2 linked regions of the Zymomonas mobilis subsp. mobilis ATCC 10988 genome follow. The main gene of each other region encodes a partner of the protein of the gene in region 2 in a complex. Links are inferred from orthologs where the notes say so. Each region holds a gene or a part of one and is shown on either strand. Other genes may lie near its edges.

Region 1 (17,158 bases), 500 kb from region 2 along the record:
AAAAGACAGTTTCGATTTTATTATTTATTTGCTGGTTCATGCCCGCCATTTGATATTCATATTCAAAATCGGCAACCGCACGCAAACCCCTTAGAATAACCGATGCGCCTTGGCTTTCGACGCAATCCATCAGCAAAGAGTTATAGATGATAACTTCGATACGGCTTTTTGTTGGGTTTTCGAGGCGGCTTATTTCATGACGGATCATGGAAGCCCGCTCTTCTGATGAGAAAAGCGGCGATTTCCCCGGATTCTCAGCAACTGCAATAATAAGATGGTCGAAGATACGAGCGCCGCGCCGGATAATATCAAGATGACCTAGCGTGACAGGGTCAAAAGTACCGGGATAAAGCGCAATGGGCTGCTTTTTCGGAGAGAGAGCGTCCATATCACAACATTTCCCTTCACACTCCTGACAGCAAAAAACTTTTTCAAGATTTTTTGCTGTCAAAAGAGGCTGATACGTAAAATTTAGTGATCGCGCGCTACGATATAGCGAGCAATACTCCGTAAATAATCGGCTTCTGATCCGAAAACAGACAGATGAGCAATCGCCTGATCGACCAATGCCTGTGCCTGTGAGCGGGCTTTTTCGAGACCTAACAGAGACAGGAAGGTCGCTTTTCCGGCGGCAGCATCTTTACCGACTGCTTTTCCGGCAACGGCTTCGTCACCTTCGGCATCGATCAGATCATCAGCAATCTGGAAAGCAAGACCGATATCACGGGCATAGGCCTTCAGACGATCACGGATGTCTTTATTCTGACGACCCATGATAGCACCAGCTTCTAAACAAAAACCGAATAAGGCGCCGGTTTTAAGCTGTTGCAAGCGGGTGATGGTCGGAAGATCAAAAGGCACCGTCGAGGTTTCTGCGGCCAAATCGATGGCCTGTCCACCGACCATACCGTCTTTACCGGAGGCGATAGCCAAAGCCTGAATCAATTCCAGCCGAACATGGGGATCGGTATGGATTTTTTCTTCTGAAAGAATTTCAAAAGCCAAAGCCTGAAGCGCGTCACCTGAAAGAACCGCAGAAGCATCATCAAAGGCTTTATGAACAGTGGGTTTGCCACGCCGCAAATCATCATTGTCCATGCAGGGCATGTCATCATGAATCAAAGAATAGACATGGATACATTCGATAGCCATGCCGACCCGTAAAGCGGCTTCGCGATCGACATTGAACAAGGCGCAGGTGGCGACAACCAGAAGAGGACGCAGTCTTTTTCCGCCACCGATTGCGGCATAGCGCATGGCCTCTACCAAGCGGCGACGGGGGTCTTCTGGAACCGGTAATTGTTCAGCAAAAAGCCGGTCAATATCCTGAGCGACCTGTTCCATCATGGTCTTAAGATTAACTGCCATATCTATTATTTACTCCGCATCGAAAGGACTAGTTCCTGTTGCCCTTCCGTCCTGATCGAGACTGATCTGTTCGATTTTTTTCTGTGCCGCTTTCAGCCGTGCTTCGCATTGTTTTTTCAATGCATCGCCCTGACTATACATCTGGATAGAGTCTTCGAGGGTTGTATCCCCGCTTTCGAGGCGGCGGACAATCTCTTCGAGCTTTTTCAAGGCTTCTTCGAAGCTCAATTCCGATATGTTTTTTTCTTGGCTCATCTACGTATGATCAGACAGGACTTTCGGGAAGAAAAGACGATTTTTACCGCCTTTATCCCGAAAACTTGCCTTTCCCTTATTGCTTCTTGGTGAAAGGATCAACAAAGCCTTTATATTGGCTTTCGCCTTCGCTGGCATGAATTTCTTCTGCCGTCCGTTCCTGATTTTCACGTTTGCGATGCAGATAACGGATCATAGCTTCGCGCTCACCCGCCAAGGTTGCGTCAAAAGGAGAGGTTTCCTCTTCTTTATCCTTTTCCACTTTGGCAATAATCGCGTTTAATTCGCGCTGGGTCGTGAGACCTAAGGTGACCGGATCTTTTGGAACAATATTGATCATATTGTAATGCGTACGATTGCGAATTTTGGCAATCGTTTCGCGGGTCGTTCCGATCAGTTTTGAAATCTGGCCATCCGTCACCTTGGGATGGTTAGCAATAATCCATGCAATACCATCGGGTTTATTCTGACGCCGTGAAATCGGTGTGTAGCGGGGCCCTTTCGGGCGACGGTTTTGTTCAGGGGGAAGCTGGATAACCAGACGGTAATTCGGGTCTTTCTGACCTTTTTCGATTTCTTCTAAAGTTAGCTCACCTGCACGAACCGGATCGCGACCTGCTAATTTCGTAGCAGCGGTATCATCGGCAATCGCCTGAACTTCAAGAATATGAAGACCGCAAAAATTGGCAATCTGTTCAAAAGTAAGTGAGCTATTATCGACAAGCCATGAGGCTGTCGCATGAGGCATAAGCGGCTGGGCCACAGCAAAATTCTCCTGAATATTGCACCCCGTTACGGCGAGGCCTGCATAAGAAAATGGCCACCCGTGGAAGGATGGCCTTGCGTATTTTTTATCCTTACCCTGTCATAGGGTTAAGGGCAAGGTAGATATCAACACCCTGTCGATTATAGAGTGTTTTTTCTATTCCCGTTGTTATAATTATACTATTATTTTAAATGATATTTTTTAGAAGATGGAAAATAAATTTTAATTTTTAAGAAATAATATTTTTAAATAAAGTGATTTTTTAATCACTGTTATCCTTTTAGAGTAAAGAAACTATCTTGTTTTTTCTTTTTAAAAATATTGTTTTTATGCACTGTCATTGGATAAAGAGAATCTTGTAGAACAAGCCTTTCTTTCCAGATTTTTTAAAGATTACGCTAGATGATTTACCTAGACTATCAAGCCACGACCCCCATGGCACCCGAAGCCAAAGCAGCGATGCTGCCTTGGCTGGATGGTGGCGCTAATCCGCATTCTCCCCATCGGATAGGAAAAAAAGCGGCTGCGGCCGTTGCCATCGCTAAAGACCAGATCACCGCTTTGATACCCGAAAGCGAGGCAGGGAATCTGGTTTTTACGTCGGGTGCAACCGAAGCCCTTAACATGGCGATAAAGGGGTTGTGGTTTTCTGGGAAAAATACCCGCCGTAAAATTGTGACATTGGCAACTGAACATGCCGCGACATTAGATAGCCTAGGCTATTTAGCCCGTTTGGGTGCAGAGATTGTGCTTTTGCCTGTTCATTCTGATGGCTTGGTTGATCTGGAAAAGGCTGCGGCTGCGATTGATGACAAGACCGCCCTTGTGACGGCGATGTTCGTCAATAATGAAATCGGCGTTATTCAGCCTATCGCCGAATTAGCAAAATTAGCCCGTCAGGTTGGGGCGTATTTCCTGTTGGATGCTGTCCAAGGCTATGGGCGTTTAGCCTTGCCAGAGGGCTGTGACATGATCGCTTTGTCAGGCCACAAAATTCATGCACCGATAGGTGTCGGGGCATTATGGTTTAAAAAAGATATTACTTTAACGCCTCTTTTACATGGCGGGCATCAGCAAGAAGGATTCCGCTCTGGAACTCTTAGTCCGGCTTTGTCTGCGGCCTTTGGTGCTGCCGCCGCTTTGGCGCAGCAACAACAGGCAAAAGATCAAAGCCATGTGGCGGCTTTATTCGCTTTAGCTAAAGCAGAAATGCCAGATTGGATCATCAATGGCTCGGAAGATCAGCGTTGGCTCGGTAATTTTAACATTCATCAAGAAGGTATCGATTCCAGCCGCCTGATAAGTGATGCCCGCCAAGTGGCTTTTTCGGCGGGTTCGGCTTGTTCAAGTGGCGATGGTCGCCCCAGCCATGTTTTAAAAGCCTTGGGGTTGTCTCAAAAAGCGGTGAGGGGAAGCATCCGTATCGGTTTCGGTCGATATACAACGGAAGAAGAACTACTTTCCGGCTTGGGATATATTAGAGAAGCTGCGGAAAAACAGCGGCGTTTTTTGAGTTAAGGAAATGTCATGTCTGTAACTGTCTTGTTCATTGATCAGCAGCAGAAAAAAATCACCTGCCAAGCCGAAAAGGGTGATAAATTATTGGATGTTATCCATAAAGCCGGTCTGCCGATTGAAGGCACTTGTGAGGGTGCCTTAACCTGTGCAACTTGCCATGTCGTGATAGAGGCTGACAATTTTCGCCAGCTTGAGGCCGCTTCGGATATTGAAGAAGATATGTTGGATTTGGCTTTTGATGTGGAGCCGACTTCTCGCTTGGCTTGTCAAGTTTATTTGCCGGATTGCCAGCATTTTACGGTCTATTTCCCACAAGATTTCTAAAAAGAGCCGATGGAAGCAGGCCGTTTTTTTGGGAAATATCTGTCTTGATTGATAATTTTCCGTTGTTACGGGCTTGCAAACCCCGTCTGAATGTTTCATAGGCGATAGTGGAAGTCGGGCGGACGGTGCTGTCGCCAACCCGGTCAGGTCCGGAAGGAAGCAGCCGTAACGAATTTGTATCGGGTCGTTCCGGCTTCCACGTCTTAAAAATTTCTAAAAATTCCTTTTTTCTTTATCCTTGATAATCGCGCTTTTATTCCGTTTCGGATAGATGTCCTTTTAAAGCCGGATAAGAATGATGGACTGAAAAATATTTCAGTCGCTTTCCTGCCCCATATTATGCATTAACTTCGTCCTATGGTTGATTCTTCCTCTCTGGCAACGCCCTATCGGGTTCTCGCCCGTAAATATCGTCCCCAGAAATTTTCTGATCTGATTGGTCAGGATGCGATGGTGCGGACGTTGGGGAATGCGATTGCCCGCGACCGTTTGGCTCATGCCTTTCTGTTGACGGGAGTCAGAGGCGTTGGAAAGACCTCTACAGCGCGATTGATCGCCAAAGCCTTGAACTGCGTCGGGAAAGACGGCCATGGTGGAATGACGATTGATCCTTGCGGAGAATGCGAGGCCTGTCGCGCTATTGCCGAAGGGCGTCATATTGACGTGGTTGAAATGGATGCCGCATCCCATACTGGGGTAGATGATATCCGCGATATTGTTGAATCTGTGCGCTATGCTTCGGTATCCGCCCGTTTCAAGGTCTATATTATCGACGAAGTCCATATGCTTTCAAAAAGTGCGTTCAACGCATTATTGAAAACATTGGAAGAACCGCCTGCTCATGTAAAATTCTTATTCGCCACGACAGAAATCAATAAAGTGCCGATTACGGTTTTATCCCGTTGCCAGCGTTTTGATTTGCGGCGGATATCCACGGCTACTCTAACGGATTATTTTTCAAAAGTTGTCCAGTTGGAACAAGTGGAAGCCGAAGAAGAAGCTTTGGCTATGATCGCCAAGGCAGCTGAAGGTTCAGTACGTGACGGCCTGTCCATTCTCGATCAGGCAATTGCCCATAGTTCTGGTAGTATTTTAGCGGCCGATGTCCGTGAAATGCTGGGGCTGTCTGATCGCGGTGTTATTAAATCCTTGCTAGTTGATTTGCTGGAAGGAAAAGGCGATCATGTTCTCGATCATGTTAAAGCTCAATATGATCTAGGCGTAGAACCGGAAGCCTTGTTGCATGGCTTGTTACAGCTTATTCATGCCATTACCCGCAGCAAAATGGGGCGGCCTGATAATCTGACCCTTCATCCGACAGAAGAAGAAATTTGGCTGGCTGAATTAGGGAAAAAACTGTCTTTTCCGGTGCTTCATCGTTTGTGGCAGCTTTTATTAAAAGGCCATTCCGAAGTTCAAAACGCAGTTTTACCCTTGGAAGCGGCAGAAATGGCTTTGCTTCGGGTAATTCATGCGAGCCAGCTTCCTGATCCTGCAACGATTATTGCCCAGTTAAAAAAACAGGGAAGCGTTTCGCCGAATTTATCACCTTCACCAGAAGATAACCGATTGGCTCTGCCGACCTCTTCTTTTCAAGACATAAAGGCGGGCGACGTAAAAAAAAACACTTTTAAACCGGTAAACTCGTCGGGATCTCAGGAAAAAGAAGCCTTACCGAAAAACAGGAATGATTTTTCAAAATCGTTGCAATCGACTGAAAAAAAAGATTTTTCTCCTTTCGATGACGATAATAATAGCCGGGTGGCGGCCAGTGGTTATCCTGTCGAAGGTAATCAGAAATTTTCTGAATTACCGGAAAACCAGCCAAGGCCATCGGCTATACCGATAGCACCAGCGAGCGAGGCAAAGCTTAAGAATCCTCATTTTCCGCCAGATTTTAAATCACTGACAGAAATGCTTTTCGATAATGGTCATGCCTTGCTTGGGCATAGCTTGGAAGATTATGGGCGGCTGATCGAATATAATCCGCCTCGATTGCTGTTGGAAAATCATAGCCGCATATCTGGTGAAACCCGCCAAGAATTATCCTTGGCTCTAAAAAATTTGACAGGACAGGCGTGGCAGGTTGAATTTTTACAGGATCGGAAAGGGCAGCCAAGCTTTCGGGAAGCCGAAATAGCCCAAAAAGAAGCCCGTCAAAAAGCGATTTTGAATACGCCCATTGTCCAAGCGGTCTTGAAGACATTTCCTGATGCCGAATGGGTGCAGTCATCTGATGAATAGATAGAGAGGCTTGGTAAAGATGAAGGCATCTTAAAGCTCAATATGTCTTATGAAAGAAGACGAAAACTTTCCTCAAAAAATTTTTGCATCAGCCATGGCCTCTTCCTAAAGCAAACAGCACAAGCTAAAATGAAATTTCATAATATAAAGGCTTTGCTATGGATCTCGAACAAATGATGAAGGCAGCGCAAGAAGCTGCCCAGCAATTACAGAACCAAATGGGAGAAGCTCAGGCTAAACTCGACACGATTGATGTCGAAGGTGCTTCTGGCGGAGGTTTGGTCAAAATCAAGGCTACGGCTAAAGGCCGGATTACCGGCGTTGAAATTGACGAAACGCTGCTGGTGCCAGCTGAAAAGCAAATGCTGGAAGATTTGATTGTAGCAGCTTGCAACGATGTTAAAGCTAAGGCTGATGAAGCCAGCAATGCTGAAATGTCTAAAATGACCCAAGGGATGCCTTTACCCCCCGGAATGAATTTACCGCTTTAAATTTATATAAGAGGGAAGGGGCGGTTATGCCCCTTCCGGTCTTGAAGATTCTTAGAGGCGGGGGAGGGTAACGCCCCGCTGCCCCATATATTTTCCGGAACGATCAGAATAGCTAACCTCGCAAGGTTCGTTGCCTTGTAAGAACAAGAATTGGCAAGCGCCTTCACCGGCATATATTTTGGCCGGAAGCGGCGTGGTATTGGAAAATTCTAGCGTTACATGGCCTTCCCAGCCCGGTTCAAGCGGCGTGACATTGACGATAATGCCGCAGCGGGCATAGGTCGATTTCCCAAGGCAAATAACCAACACATCTTTGGGAATACGGAAATATTCGACTGTCCGAGCCAAAGCAAAACTGTTTGGCGGAATGATGCAAACATCGGTTTTACGATCAACGAAGCTGCTTGAATCAAAATTTTTCGGATCAACCGTCGCAGAATTGACGTTGGTAAAAATTTTAAATTCGTCAGCGACGCGGGCATCATAACCATAAGACGATAATCCATAGCTGATACAGCCGCCTCTACGCTGGCTTTCAACAAATGGCTCAATCATTCCGTGTTTTTGAGCCTGCTCGCGTATCCAGCGGTCAGCCATGATCGACATGCATATATTCCTTTTCTAAGATTCTAAGCAAATTTCAGGTGTTTTGATGTGAATTAGTCGTTTTTCGGAGAAGTTAGATTTTTGGGCCCAAAGCTATGAGGTAATAAAGTCGAGAGCCGATGGGGTTCGATTTCGGAACCTTCAGCTGAACCGCAATAGACCATTATGTCATAATGGCCTATTTCTGCCGCTTCGTTTAAAACCTGACGGCAACGTCCACAAGGATAAATGATATCGTGGCCGATAAAACGGTCTTCGTCGAATTTCCCTCCACAAATGGCAATTGCTCTGATATGGGCGAGGTGACCCACTGTATTGGCCGTTGCAACCGCAACCGTTTCAGCGCAGAGGGTAAGACCATAGCTGGCATTTTCAAAATTCGTGCCGGTAATCACGCTGCCATCTTTGAGTAAAAGGGCGGCACCCACTGCAAAAGCAGAATAGGGAGAGTAGGATTGGCGCGCAGCGGTGCGGGCTTTATCCATCAATGATTTCACGGTAATGTTGCCAGCTTCAAACGCATCGATAGATTCGGACATGAAATGGTATTCTCTTTTTTGAAGGGGTTACTATCCCGAAATTGTGCTTTGATATCACATAAGATTGAAAAAAGAAGAAGAAGGGTGGATTCGGCATGGTAGAAAGTCTGAAAATTGTACCTTCAACGCCTGCTATGCCAGAAAAAGACAATGCGTCTCTTCCTGTTAATCTTGAGGCAGAAGCGGCTCTTTTGGGCGCTTTGCTGATTGATAATCGTTTGGCCGAAGATGTTCAGGTCAAATTGAGAGATGAGCATTTTTTTGATCCAACCCACCGTCTGATTTATCAGCTTATTATGCGCCAGTTAGATCGTAATCAGCTGGCTAATCCGGTTACTATTCAGCCTTTGATAGAAAAAGACCCCGGCTTACAAGCCAAGGGAGGCATGAAATACGTCTATAATCTTGTCGTTAATCAAGCCTCTTTGGTCGGGGTGCGTGATTTTGCAGCACAGATTTACGAGCTGGCTTTGTTGCGCGAGCTGGTCAGTGTCGGGCGCAACATGGTCGATAATGCCTTAAATACCCAAGGGATTATTGATCCTCGCGCCCAGATTGAAGAGGCAGAAACAGCGCTTTATCGGGTGGCTGAATCGGGTATTTCCGAAGGCGGTGTTAAGAGTTTTTATCAAGCGGCTAAGATAGCTGTCAAAGCCGCTGAAATGGCTTTAAATTCTGGCGCGCATCTATCCGGTGTGACGACAGGTCTGGAATCCGTCAATGCCAAGATCGGTGGATTGCACCGATCTGATTTGCTGATTTTGGCAGGCCGTCCCGGCATGGGAAAAACGGCTTTTGCAACTAACGTCGCCTTCAATGCTGCTCGTCGCTATATGTATGATACCCAAAACGGCATCCCGCCAGAAGAAACGCCCGGGGCGCCGGTTGCCTTTTTCAGCCTTGAAATGTCGGCAGACCAATTGGCTACCCGTTTGTTGGCAGAGCAATCCCGATTATCCTCGGAATCTTTGCGCATGGGGCGAGTCAGTAAAGAAGAATTTCGTAATCTGGCACGAGCCGCTGCGGAACTTGAAAATTTACCGCTTTATATCGACGATACCCCCGGCCTTACCATTGCCGCCCTTAGAACAAGAGCGCGGCGTTTAAAGCGTCGCCATAATATCGGTTTGTTGGTCGTCGACTATTTGCAGCTCTTGCAGGGGTCGGGCAAAGCCAATGATAACCGCGTTAATGAAATTTCGGAAATTAGCCGTGGTTTGAAAACCCTTGCCAAGGAATTAGATATTCCCGTTTTGGCCTTGTCCCAGCTTTCCCGCGCGGTTGAGCAACGCGAAGATAAACGCCCCCAGCTGTCCGATCTGCGTGAATCCGGTTCTATCGAGCAAGATGCCGATATCGTGTTATTCGTTTATCGTGAAGAATATTATCTCCAGTCTCGTGAGCCTAAAAGGCCGCCAGAAGGGAGTGATGCTTTGGTGGATGCCCAGATTGATGAAGAGCATCGCAAATGGCAGCAATCTATGGAACAGGTTTATAACCGAGCTGAATTGATCGTGGCCAAGCAACGTCACGGGGCGACCGGTAAAGTGCGTTTGCGCTTTGAAAGCCAGATCACGCGCTTTTCTGATCCGGTTGATGAGTATAATTCTGAAAATGATTATCCCGCATAGTAAAATGAAGTTGATATAATCTGAAATTAAAATAAAACGCATAAAGTTAAATATATAATTATGTAATGTGATATTATAACTTTTGTAGTGATAGCTACAAAAGAAATGAGACTTTATGGCAAGCGAAATAAAAAATACAGAAATGGGTCATGATCATGACCATAATCATAACCATAACCATAGTCATGCGCATCATGACCATCATCATGGACATTCCCATGTTCATGAGATCAATGCCAGTAATAGTCGCGGTTTCGGGATAGGTATTGCTATCAACTTAGCCTTTATTCTGGTTGAAATAGGCTATGGCATTACTTCGGGTTCTTTGTCCCTGATTGCGGATGCCGGACATAACCTTTCCGATGTTTTGGGATTAGCCTTATCTTTGGCGGCCTTTATTGCCGAAAGGTCAAAGCCAACATCACGCTTCACCTATGGTTATCGGTCATCATCTATTTTGGCTGCGCTTTTTAACGCTCTCTTTTTGGTTATTGCTTGTGGCGCCATTGGATGGGAGGCGATACGGCGTTTTTCAGAGCCGGTCGATGTTCCGGGTGGCACTATCATGATTATTGCCGGTATCGGTATTATCATCAATTTTGCCACGGCTTTGTTATTCAAAGATGGCCATGAAGAATTAAACCGTCATGCAGCCTTTCTTCATATGTTGCTGGATGCGTTGGTTTCAGCTGTCGTTGTCTTGTCAGGGTTTATTATCAAAATGACAGGCTGGCATTGGATTGATCCAAGTCTTAGCCTTGCCATTGTGGTCGTTTTGTTATGGAGTAGTTGGAGCCTTATTAAACGCTCTTTTGCGATGGCTCTAAACGCTGTGCCGCCGTCTATTGATGTCAGTGCAGTGGTTACTCGGCTGGATCAACTACCGGATGTTATCAATGTGCATCATGTTCATATCTGGCCGGTAAGCACCAGCGAGACTGCGATGACAGCCCATATTGTGCGCTCCAAAATTCAAAATAATGATGCCTTTATTGGATCTGTTGCCGATATTATGAAAAAAGAATTCGATATCGGTCATGTAACCTTACAAATAGAGCATGATGGCTGCGATAATGAAATTATATGTTGAGGATAACTTCTTGATATAAAAATATAATTTTCTTTATTGTCACCAATCGACAAAATGTCACATACTGTGACAATAGTGCCAAATTTATCACAGTCGGAATAACTACGCCGCACTCTTATTTATTCCGGTTGTGATAAAAGCACCTTGGCTTTACCGGACAATACTATCCGGCCATTATATGCTTAAAAGGGCTTAACGACCCTGTCTTTCTGGTAATTGAGATCAATTGAGTATAGTGCCGTTATTTCCGCTTATTGGAGGCGTATAAGGGGTCTATCGTGCAAGATCATAATCAGGTGAACAAAGAGAAGCCTGTATTAGTTACTGGAGTTTCTGGATTTGTGGGTTCTGCGGTTGCGCGTTCATTAGCGCAGCAGGGCTATAAAGTGCGAGGCATGGTACGTGCGACCAGCCCGAAAACCAATATCCGTGACTTTCCCGGCGAGATTGTTTTTGGTGATCTGGATGATCCGCCTTCTTTAAGAGAACCCCTTTCAGGCTGTGGCGCGCTGATCCATGTAGCAGCTGATTATCGTTTATGGGCCGCCGATCCTAACGAAATTATTCGTCATAACCGTTTGCATACCCAAGCGATCATGACAGCGGCGCTTTATCTGGGTATCGAGCGCGTGATCTATACCAGTAGTGTCGCTACTTTGGCACCGGGACATGGTAAACCCAGCGATGAGAATTCTCCGCTAACGCCGGAAAATGCTATTGGTGCCTATAAACGTTCCAAGGTTGAAGCCGAACGTCTGGTTGAAAAGATGATAGCAGAGCAGGGCTTGCCTGCGGTTATTGTTAATCCTTCAACGCCTATTGGCCCAAGGGATGTTAAGCCTACGCCTACCGGACGCATTATTATCGAAGCGGCTACCGGAAAAATGCCTGCCTATGTCAATACAGGGCTTAATCTTGCTCATGTGGATGACGTAGCAGATGGGCATGTTAAAGCCCTTGAAAAAGGCGTTATCGGTGAAAGGTATATTTTAGGCGGAGCCGATGTGCCTTTAAGTATCATGTTGGCTGAAATCGCGCGACAGGTAGGTCGGAAGCCACCAAAAGTCGCTTTGCCAAGATGGCCGCTCTTTCCATTGGCATGGGGCGCAGAAGCCTTTGCCAAGATAACGAAAAAAGAACCTTTCATTACTAGCGATGCCTTGCGCATGGCTGGCTATCATATGTATTTTTCGTCGGAGAAAGCCAAACGCGATTTGGGTTACAAATCTCGTCCATGGCAACATGCCATTTCTGATGCCATCGAATGGTTTCGGGCAGAAGGTATGTTGTGATGATCGCCACCATTCTAGGATTAACCTCCCTTAGTATTTGGATTGGTCTTCTGTTCTTTCATGGTGGCTTTTGGTTATGTCATGAACGGGATGATCGTCCCGTTCCGTCTTTGGAAATATGGCCGGATGTCGTGGCAATTGTGCCTGCCCGCAATGAGGCCGATGTTATTGATAAAGCAATAGATTCATTATTACGGCAGGATTACCCCGGTAATTTTAAAGTTATCCTTGTTGATGATAATTCCGAGGATAGAACCGCAGAAATCGCCAAACGTATTGCGGGGACTTATCCTGAGGGTAAATTGACGATTGTGAATGGATCAGCTCTGCCTAAAGGTTGGGCTGGTAAATTATGGGCCTTAGATCAGGGTATTAAGGCCGCCGGACAGGTAAAATGGTTATGGCTAACCGATGCCGATATCGCGCATCAGGATGATACCTTGAAAATGTTGGTTGCTCATGCCGAAAAAGACGGATTGATTTTTCATTCCCTGATGGCGCGACTAAGTTGTAACAATTTTGCAGAATGGGCGCTTATTCCGGCCTTCGTCTTTTTCTTCCAGATGTTGTATCCTTTTCGGCATATCAATAATCCCAAGCATAAAACGGCCGGTGCTGCCGGTGGATGCATGTTAGCCGATCGTGCCAGTCTTGAGAAAGCAGGTGGGATAGGGGCTATCCGTCATGCTATTATTGATGATTGCAGTCTTGGCGGCATCATGAAAAAGCAAGGAAAAATTCGGCTTTCTCTAACAAATCGTTCACTGAGTATCCGACCCTATTTAGGGTTTCAGGAAATTGGCCACATGATTTCCCGTTCAGCTTATGCTCAATTACGATATTCTTTCTGGTTGTTGGCATTGACATTATTCGGGATGTGCCTTGTTTATCTGGTACCGCCTGCTTTGGCTTTGCTGACCCATGGTGTATCGGCTTGGATTGGTCTGGCTGGATGGATGATGATGGCATTAGCCTTTCAACCAATATTACATTTTTATCACCGCTCTCCTCTTTGGGGTTTAGCGCTTCCCTTAATTGCGGCCTTTTATAGCTGTGCGACATTTTTTTCTGCCGTGCATGTCTGGCAAGGGCGAGGCGGTATGTGGAAGGGGCGTGCGCAAGCACGTATAGGTCTGTGAGTATTAAAACAAAAAACAAGCTAAATGCAGCCGCTTTGGTTTCTGGAAAAGGACATCAGGATGAAAATTTTCCGGTGGCTTCTTTTCTGATCAATCCCGAATATCGGCCTATTATTATGGCATTCTATCAGTTTGCCCGCCAAGCTGATGATGTCGCTGATAATGTGATCGCAAGCAAAAAAGACCGCTTGGCTATCCTTGAGGATATGCGCAGCAGTTTGACAGGCGAAAGCCAGAGCGAGCCTAATGCCGTTGTCTTGCGCCAGACTTTGATAACTCATGGTCTCGATCATACGATTGTTCATGGTCTTGATCTGTTGGAAGCCTTCCGGCGTGATGTATCCGTCAATCGTTACGAAAATTGGGACGCTTTGATGGATTATTGCCGTTATTCGGCTTCTCCTGTTGGGCGCTTTGTTTTGGATGTCCATAAGGAATCCCGTAACCTTTGGCCGATGAATGATGCTTTATGCACGGCTTTACAGGTCATCAATCATCTTCAGGATTGCGGTAAAGATTATCGCATGATGAACCGTATTTATATCCCAAGCGATATTATGGAAGCGGTGGGTGCTACCGCTGGAGATTTAGGCCGTTTCCATGCCTCATTGCCTTTACGTCAGGCTATTGAGACCGCTGCCTTGAAAACAAAATCTCTTTTGAAACGGTCTTCTGGTTTTTCTGCCGCTATTCACGACAAGCGGTTGGGGGTTGAAGTCGCGGTTATCCAACGCTTGGCGGAAAGCCTGACCGAATGTTTAACTAAGCATGATCCGTTATCCGAACGGGTTCACCATAATAAAGCTGAAACTTTGGGACTGGCCTTTGTCGCCGCCGCAGGGAGATTATTTTCTTAATGACTTCGGCCATGAAAAAGATTCAGCCAGAGGCTTTTTCCGAAAAATCATCGGATAGCCAAGCTTCGGTCAGCGGTGCAAAAAGCAGCAGCTTCTATATCGGTATGCGGGTTTTGCCGCCAGCCGAGCGGGAAGCGATGTATGCTATTTACAACTTCTGTCGCCAAGTGGATGACATTGCCGATGATCTGGAAGGCAGCCAAGAGGAAAGAAAGCAAGCGCTTGACGCATGGCGGCATGATATCAATGCCCTTTACGCTGGTGAGCCCTGTGGACAGGCCGCTTTTCTGAAAGAACCGGTTGCCCGTTTCCATTTGAGACAAGAAGATTTTATTGCCGTTATTGACGGTATGGCCATGGATTTGAAAGGGCCTATCGTTTTTCCTGATGAAGCAACCCTTGATCTTTATTGTGATCGCGTTGCTTCGGCTGTCGGGCGGCTGTCTGTCTATGTTTTTGGCATGGATCCCAATATAGGGGAATCTTTAGCTTACCATCTTGGCCGAGCGTTACAATTAACCAATATCTTGCGTGATATTGACGAAGATGCCGAAATCGGGCGTTGTTATCTGCCCCGGGAACCGCTTGAAAAAGCCGGTATTCCACTGGATATTGAAAAAGCCTTGGCTGATCCACGTCTCGACAAGGTTTGCCGTGATCTCGCTTGGCAGGCCGAAGGGCATTATGCGGCTTCTGATCATATTATCCATAATCGCCCCAAAGGCTATTTGATCGCGCCTCGTTTGATGGCCGCAGCCTATTCTGCTTTATTGCGTAAAATGTTGGCGCAAGGGTGGAAAAATCCTCGGAAGAAAGTCAAACATAACAAACTTGCCCTGTTATGGACTTTGCTCAGATTGAAGGTGACTTCATGAGTGTAACGCATATTATCGGGGCGGGGCTGGCTGGATTATCTGCCGCGGTAGCGATTACCCATGCCGGAGGACGCGTCAAAATTTATGAAGCCTCGGCCATGGCTGGGGGACGGGCGCGTTCCTATCATGATAAAAAGCTGGGGATTGAAATTGACAATGGCAATCATATGCTGCTGTCAGGCAATCATTCTGCCAAGACCTATTTGAAAAGAATAGGGGCAGAGCATCGTTTTAAAAGCCCAAAAGAGGCCGCCTTTTCTTTTTGTGATCTAAGCGACAAAGAACGCTTTACCATTAAGTTAAGTAATGGCCCTTTACCTTGGTGGGTTTTATGCGCCAAAAGCCGCGTCCCTCATAGCAAAGCCAAGGATTATTTAGCATTATTGTCGCTGTTATTGGCAGATCATAATACAAAAATAGGTGATCTTGTTCCAGATAATACGGCTTTATGGCGTAAATTGCTTGATCCTTTTTTTGTATCGGTTCTCAATACACCGGCAAGAGAAGGGGCTGCCTGTCTGGCGGCAGCGGTTATTCGGGAAACTTTGATGAAAGGGGGTAATGCCTGTATCCCCCGTATCGCTTATCCCAATTTGGCAAGCAGTTTTATTGACCCTGCGCTTGACTATTTAAAAGCGAGAGGGGTCGAAGTTGATTTCCGTAACCGCCTGCGTCAAATCCATTTTTCAGGTCAGAATGTCGCCTCTCTGGAATTTGCTCATCAGGATGTAAAGCTGGGAAAAGGCGATAAAGTGATTATCGCTTTGCCTGCTTGGGTCGTTCAATCCTTGATACCAGATATCGAAACGCCGGATAAATATCAGGCGATTATCAACGCTCATTTCCTGATGAAGCCTACTGCCGCTATGCCTCATATTATGGGTGTTGTCGGAGGAACTGCTGATTGGATTTTCACTTTTGAAAATCGGATATCGGTTACGATCAGCGCCGCTAATCATTTATTGGCGCTTGAAAAAGAAGAACTGGTTAAGCGTATCTGGGATGATATTCAGACCGTTTATGCTTTCAAACAGGATATGCCTGAATGGCAGGTCGTGACTGAGAAAAGAGCCACTTTTGAAGCGACTGTCGAGCAGAATAATCGCCGTCCACCGGCGGTTACAGCGTGGAATAACCTGTTTTTAGCCGGAAATTGGGTGAGAACAGGCCTGCCTGCGACTATTGAAAGCGCTATACGATCCGGCCAAACTGCGGCTGATCTCGCTTTATCCCATTCATAATTAGAAAGCCCATAATGACTGTATCGACTTCCTCGGCTTTTCATCATAGCTCGTTGTCTGATGATGTTGAGCCGATTATCCAAAAGGCCACCCGTGCCTTGCTTGAGAAGCAGCATCAGGATGGCCATTGGGTTTTTGAATTGGAAGCCGATGCAACCATTCCCGCTGAATACATCCTGTTAAAGCATTATTTGGGTGAACCCGAAGATTTAGAAATAGAGGCCAAGATAGGTCGCTATTTGCGTCGTATTCAGGGCGAGCATGGCGGATGGTCTTTGTTTTATGGTGGTGATCTTGATTTGAGCGCCACGGTCAAAGCCTATTTTGCCTTGAAAATGATCGGAGATTCTCCTGATGCGCCTCATATGCTTCGAGCCAGAAATGAAATTTTGGCACGGGGTGGGGCGATGCGTGCCAATGTCTTTACACGTATTCAATTAGCTCTGTTCGGGGCAATGTCATGGGAGCATGTCCCTCAAATGCCCGTAGAGTTGATGTTGATGCCGGAATGGTTTCCGGTTCACATCAATAAAATGGCCTATTGGGCAAGAACCGTTTTAGTCCCGTTATTGGTTTTACAGGCGTTAAAGCCTGTCGCCCGCAATCGGCGCGGTATCTTGGTTGATGAATTATTTGTGCCGGATGTTTTACCGACCCTTCAGGAAAGCGGTGACCCTATATGGCGTCGTTTTTTTTCGGCACTTGATAAGGTATTGCATAAAGTAGAACCTTATTGGCCGAAAAATATGCGCGCGAAGGCTATTCATAGCTGTGTTCATTTTGTGACCGAGCGGTTGAATGGTGAAGACGGGTTGGGTGCTATTTATCCGGCGATTGCCAATAGCGTCATGATGTATGATGCCTTGGGATATCCCGAAAACCATCCAGAAAGAGCCATTGCTCGTCGCGCTGTCGAAAAATT
Region 2 (4,529 bases):
TTATTGGCCTTGGGCCCTAATCCCTTGATCTGGGTTAATTTGTCGGCGGATCCTTCACTAGAAGAAACATCATTGGCCGGAGAGGGAATATCATTTTTGACATATTCCGGTTGAGGCACGGATTCTGGTGCTTTTGCTGAAGCCGTGTCTACGCTTTCCTGCCTTTCAACCGGAGAGAGCGTATTGGCCTTGTCACTCTTTTCTTCTGTTATCTTTGTTTTGTCTGTTTTGGCCTCTTGCGGAGCAGGCGATGTTTTGGTGACAATCGGAATATCGCGAACAGGAATAGCTTCGGCTTTTTTCTCCGATTTTAAATCCTGATAAGCGGGCGGAGGCGCGACTGGCTCGAAAGTCCGCTGAAGCTTGGGCGGCTGAGCTTCATTCTGTGTTTCTTCGGTCGTTTTTATTGGTTTTTGGCGGCGTTTGACCAAAAACATAATCACGACGGCTATAGCAACAACGACTATGCCAGCCGCAACGGCGATTATTTCCGTTGGCGTCATCTTTTTTACTCCTTACAATATCGAGGCCGATTTCTCCGAATAAAGCTGTTTATCGGGGCTTATAGGCTTCAGACGGAGAAGATCCTCCCCGTCTGAAAGATACCTGTTGTAAATAGGCCTTCTATGCCGTTTTTGCAGGCGGCCTTTCCATTTTAATTTTAGAGGCCGATATCGCCGCGCCAGAATCCATCGGGATAGTCAATGACATTGACGGCTTGGTAGGCGAGGTCGCGGGCAGCATTGAAATCGGCGGCCTTGGCCGTGACATTCAATACCCGACCGCCATTGGCCTTTAAGGTCTGGTTATCGAGTGTGGTGCCTGCTTGAAAAACAACCGCTCCATTGGCTTCGGCTTCGTTCAGTCGGGTGATAATACCGCCTTTTTTCGGGCTGGCCGGATAACCTTGTGCCGCAATGACCACGGTTACGGCGTAATCCTTTGAGAAAGTCGGTTCGGGTTGTGCCTGCAATTTTCCAGTAGCTGCTGCATAGAGCAACGGCAGAATATCACTTTCAAGCCGCATCATCAGCACCTGACATTCAGGATCACCAAGACGGGCATTATATTCGATGAGCTTGGGTCCTTCGCTGGTCAGCATCAATCCGGCGTAAAGGATACCCACAAAAGGCATGCCTTGTTCTTTCATCGCCTGAACGGTGGGAGTGACAATTTCCTGCATCACCCGCTTTTCGAGATCAGCCGTCAGGCGAGTTGCCGGACTATAAGCACCCATGCCGCCGGTATTGGGTCCCGTATCGCCATCACCGACCCGTTTATGGTCGCGTGCTGTCCCAAAGGGACGAACCGTTTCGCCGTCACTAATGGCAAAGAAGCTAGCTTCTTCGCCCTGCATGAATTCTTCGACCACGATTTCAAGACCGGCTTTCCCAAAAGCGCCTGCCGTCATATCCTGAATAGCCTGTTCGGCTTCCAATTGGCTTTCAGCGATGATGACGCCTTTACCGCCAGCGAGACCATCGGCTTTGATCACAACGGGAGTGCTGAAATTATCAAGCGCGGCCTTGGCTTCTTCTGCACTACGGCAGCGTTGATAGCGGGCAGTCGGAATATTGTAGCGGGCGCAAAGATCTTTTGTGAAACCTTTTGAGCCTTCTAACTGGGCAGCCGCTTTGTCGGGCCCAAAAACCGCAATAGAGGCTGCGCGCAGGCTATTTCCTAAACCATCAACAAGCGGGGCTTCGGGCCCAATCACGACCAGATCAATGGCATTGTCCTGACAAAAGCGGACAACCGCGGCATGATCTGTTACTGTGATATCTGCCGGTTTAGCCAGTTTTGCTATACCGGGGTTGCCTGTTGTGGCATAAAAGGTATCAAGTGATGGCGACTGAGCAATTTTCCATGCCAAGGCATGTTCGCGGCCGCCGGTTCCGATAAGCAGGACGTTCATGAATTCTTTCTCTTTTGATGGCTCTGATCTGTTAGCGAAATCTGATGCAACAGACAATGTGCGTGCCTTTTCTGTATCCGAAATTTCTGGTGCTTTGAAACGGACTGTTGAAGATGCTTTTAGCCATATTCGGGTAAGAGGGGAAATATCCGGTTTTACGCAAGCGGGGTCAGGGCATTGCTATCTAGCCTTGAAGGATGACAAAGCCGTTCTTGATTCCGTTATCTGGCGTGGTGTGGTGTCACGGATTTCTTTCTGGCCTGAAAATGGGATGGAAGTTATTGCTACCGGACGGTTGACTACCTATGCCGGTCGTTCCCGTTATCAATTGGTTATTGAACAATTAGAAATCGCCGGACAGGGGGCTTTGATGGCCTTGCTTGATCGGCGGCGGCGGATGTTGGCAGAAGAAGGCTTGTTTAATGCCGATCGTAAGCGGGCTTTGCCTTTCATGCCCAAAATTATCGGGGTTGTCAGTTCACCTTCTGGAGCGGTTATCCGCGATATTTTGCATCGTTTGGCTGATCGTTGTCCGACCCATGTGATTTTATGGCCGGTGCCGGTTCAGGGCGATCAGGCGGCAGCAAAAGTGGCGGCAGCTGTCAGAGGTTTTTCAGCTTTGAAAGCGGGGGATGCTATCCCTAGGCCGGATTTGTTGATTGTTGCCCGTGGTGGTGGGTCGCTGGAAGATCTGTGGCCGTTTAATGAAGAAATATTGGTTCGAGCTGTCGCTGAATCCTCGATTCCGGTGATTTCGGCGGTGGGTCATGAAACCGATACCACCTTATGCGACTATGCCGCTGATTTACGCGCCCCGACCCCGACGGCTGCTGCTGAATTAGCCGTGCCAGTCAGAAGTGAGTTGGTGAATGGCCTGAATAATCTCCATCTGCGGATGAATAATGCCATAGCGCGCCATGCTAAATTATCAGAAGAAAGGCTGGACGCGGTTCGGCAGCGCTTGCCGGATGGTGAACGGCTGTTAGCGCCTTTTATCCAATTATTTGATGATCGAGCATCGCAGTTGGAACGCGATATCTCCGAACGGATGACCCATGCCCGTCATAAGCTGAATTTTTATGCGGCTACTTTGCGGCCTGCCTTGTTAAAGGCAAGAATTGCCCGCGAACAGGCGCGGTTGTCAGCTTGTCGTTTACCCACTGGACAGCGTTTAGTCATACAGGAACAGCAAAAACTCGATAATGTGACGCGGCGATTGAAACAGGCCTATCAACAGCGCTTGTCCCATGCGGATTTACGTTTCAAATTTTTGGCTGAGAAGCTGCAACCCCTGTTATTAGAGCAGAGATGGCAGCAGAAAGCCGAGTTATTAGCGGCTTGTTCTTTAAAGCCAGAGCTGGTGACTGCCCGTTTGAATATTTGGCAGAAGAATATTGACCAGTTATGGCGTGTCGCTGAGCAAGCCCATCCTGATAAAATTCTAGCTAAAGGCTATGCCCGTGTCGAAGATAGCCATAGCCATGTTGTTAGCAACGCCCATGATGCCAAAACGCATAAGCGGTTAAATCTGATTTTCCATGACGGATCGGTATGGGTCGCACCCGAGACACCTCCCAAAAGCAGGAAAGCAGATAATCCACCGGAACCCCCAGAGCAAACCAGTTTTTTATAAAATAAGGGGCTTAAGGATATTAAAATTATTCAAATTCACCGAAGGTAAATGAAATATTATAACAATAGACTTGACTAAAAAACTTTAAAAGGCTGTCATAGCCTTTCATAATTGGTCATTTTATTCTTATTAAGGGTTTTTTTTGATGCATCCATTCTCTTCGGTGAACAATTCTGTGCCTGAACCAGCGCCGCAGTCCGCTAATAGTCGGAAGAATGTGACCTCTTTTCATACGATTGTGAAAAAGCAGGTACGCTTATGGCATTGGGTCAGTGCTGCAATCTTTTGTGTGACAATGCTGCTTTTTTCAGTGACCGGATTCATGATGAATCATGGTCATGATATTTTTGCGCCGCATTTGACGACCACAGAAAAACAATTTGAATTGCCACAAGATTTGCTTCCGGCGTTGCAACAGCCTTTGAAAAAAGCGGAAGAAAAGTCGGTTAAAGTGAAAGAGGGCGGCTTTGATTGGGGGCAATTAGCTTCGCAGGAAGTCAGTCAGCCGTTACCTGAAAATGTTGTGCAATGGTTAAAGAGCCAGCATTTGCCAGCAAAAAAACAGGCCTTTTGGACGGATAAATTTGTTTATTTCGTCACGCCTAAATTAGGGATGCGTGACAGGTTATTGATTGAACGCGATAATGGTCATGTCCATTACGAGCATACGTCACGGGGTTGGATTGGATTTATTGATGATTTGCATCGCGGGGGGCATGTCGGGACAGGATGGCCGTTATTCATTGATGTGTTTGCGATCGCCTGCATTATTTTTTCTATAAGCGGTATCTGGTTGTTACAGATTCATGCCAGAAAACGGCCTTCGACATGGCCACTCGTGGCTTTAGGATTAGCTGTTCCTATTGTGATTATTTTGGTCGCGCTCCATTCCCATTGAGCTTAAAAATATTTCTTCCATTGGAGAGGGTGAAGAGAAGCCATAGTCGAAGGGCGCTTGCTAAATTCGGCATATCGGCGGCT

Evidence for each region.
Region 1: the proteins of xseA (region 2) and ZMOB_RS02285 are in contact, whole or in part, in a cryo-EM structure (PDB 8TXR), measured with the Escherichia coli proteins. The link is inferred for Zymomonas mobilis subsp. mobilis ATCC 10988 from one-to-one orthologs.

Annotation. Positions count from the first base shown.
Region 1 is NC_017262.1:489,250-506,407, reverse strand. The notes cover bases 1-2,792. They hold ZMOB_RS02285 (exodeoxyribonuclease VII small subunit), read right to left. Parts: upstream 1,624-2,792; coding sequence 1,378-1,623; downstream 1-1,377. Other genes in these bases: ZMOB_RS02275 (cysteine desulfurase family protein), read left to right, coding at 2,792-2,792; ZMOB_RS02280 (DUF1013 domain-containing protein), read right to left, coding at 1,700-2,386; ZMOB_RS02290 (polyprenyl synthetase family protein), read right to left, coding at 472-1,368; coaD (pantetheine-phosphate adenylyltransferase), read right to left, coding at 1-388. Outside these bases: more of ZMOB_RS02275, read left to right, coding at 2,793-3,907; ZMOB_RS02270 (2Fe-2S iron-sulfur cluster-binding protein), read left to right, coding at 3,917-4,231; ZMOB_RS02265 (DNA polymerase III subunit gamma/tau), read left to right, coding at 4,589-6,475; ZMOB_RS02260 (YbaB/EbfC family nucleoid-associated protein), read left to right, coding at 6,634-6,966; dcd (dCTP deaminase), read right to left, coding at 7,018-7,572; ZMOB_RS02250 (cytidine deaminase), read right to left, coding at 7,626-8,111; ZMOB_RS02245 (replicative DNA helicase), read left to right, coding at 8,207-9,742; ZMOB_RS02240 (cation diffusion facilitator family transporter), read left to right, coding at 9,858-10,832; hpnA (hopanoid-associated sugar epimerase), read left to right, coding at 11,111-12,124; ZMOB_RS02230 (glycosyltransferase), read left to right, coding at 12,124-13,263; squalene synthase HpnC, read left to right, coding at 13,260-14,120; presqualene diphosphate synthase HpnD, read left to right, coding at 14,120-14,995; hydroxysqualene dehydroxylase HpnE, read left to right, coding at 14,992-16,236; shc (squalene--hopene cyclase), read left to right, coding at 16,251-17,158. UniProt on the Escherichia coli protein: Bidirectionally degrades single-stranded DNA into large acid-insoluble oligonucleotides, which are then degraded further into small acid-soluble oligonucleotides.
Region 2 is NC_017262.1:1,004,066-1,008,594, forward strand. Bases 1,232-4,230 are described here. They hold xseA (exodeoxyribonuclease VII large subunit), read left to right. Parts: upstream 1,232-1,913; coding sequence 1,914-3,548; downstream 3,549-4,230. Other genes in these bases: purD (phosphoribosylamine--glycine ligase), read right to left, coding at 1,232-1,915; ZMOB_RS04430 (PepSY-associated TM helix domain-containing protein), read left to right, coding at 3,694-4,230. Outside these bases: ZMOB_RS04415 (hypothetical protein), read right to left, coding at 1-503; more of purD, read right to left, coding at 662-1,231; more of ZMOB_RS04430, read left to right, coding at 4,231-4,446; ZMOB_RS04435 (ribbon-helix-helix domain-containing protein), read right to left, coding at 4,418-4,529. UniProt on the Escherichia coli protein: Bidirectionally degrades single-stranded DNA into large acid-insoluble oligonucleotides, which are then degraded further into small acid-soluble oligonucleotides.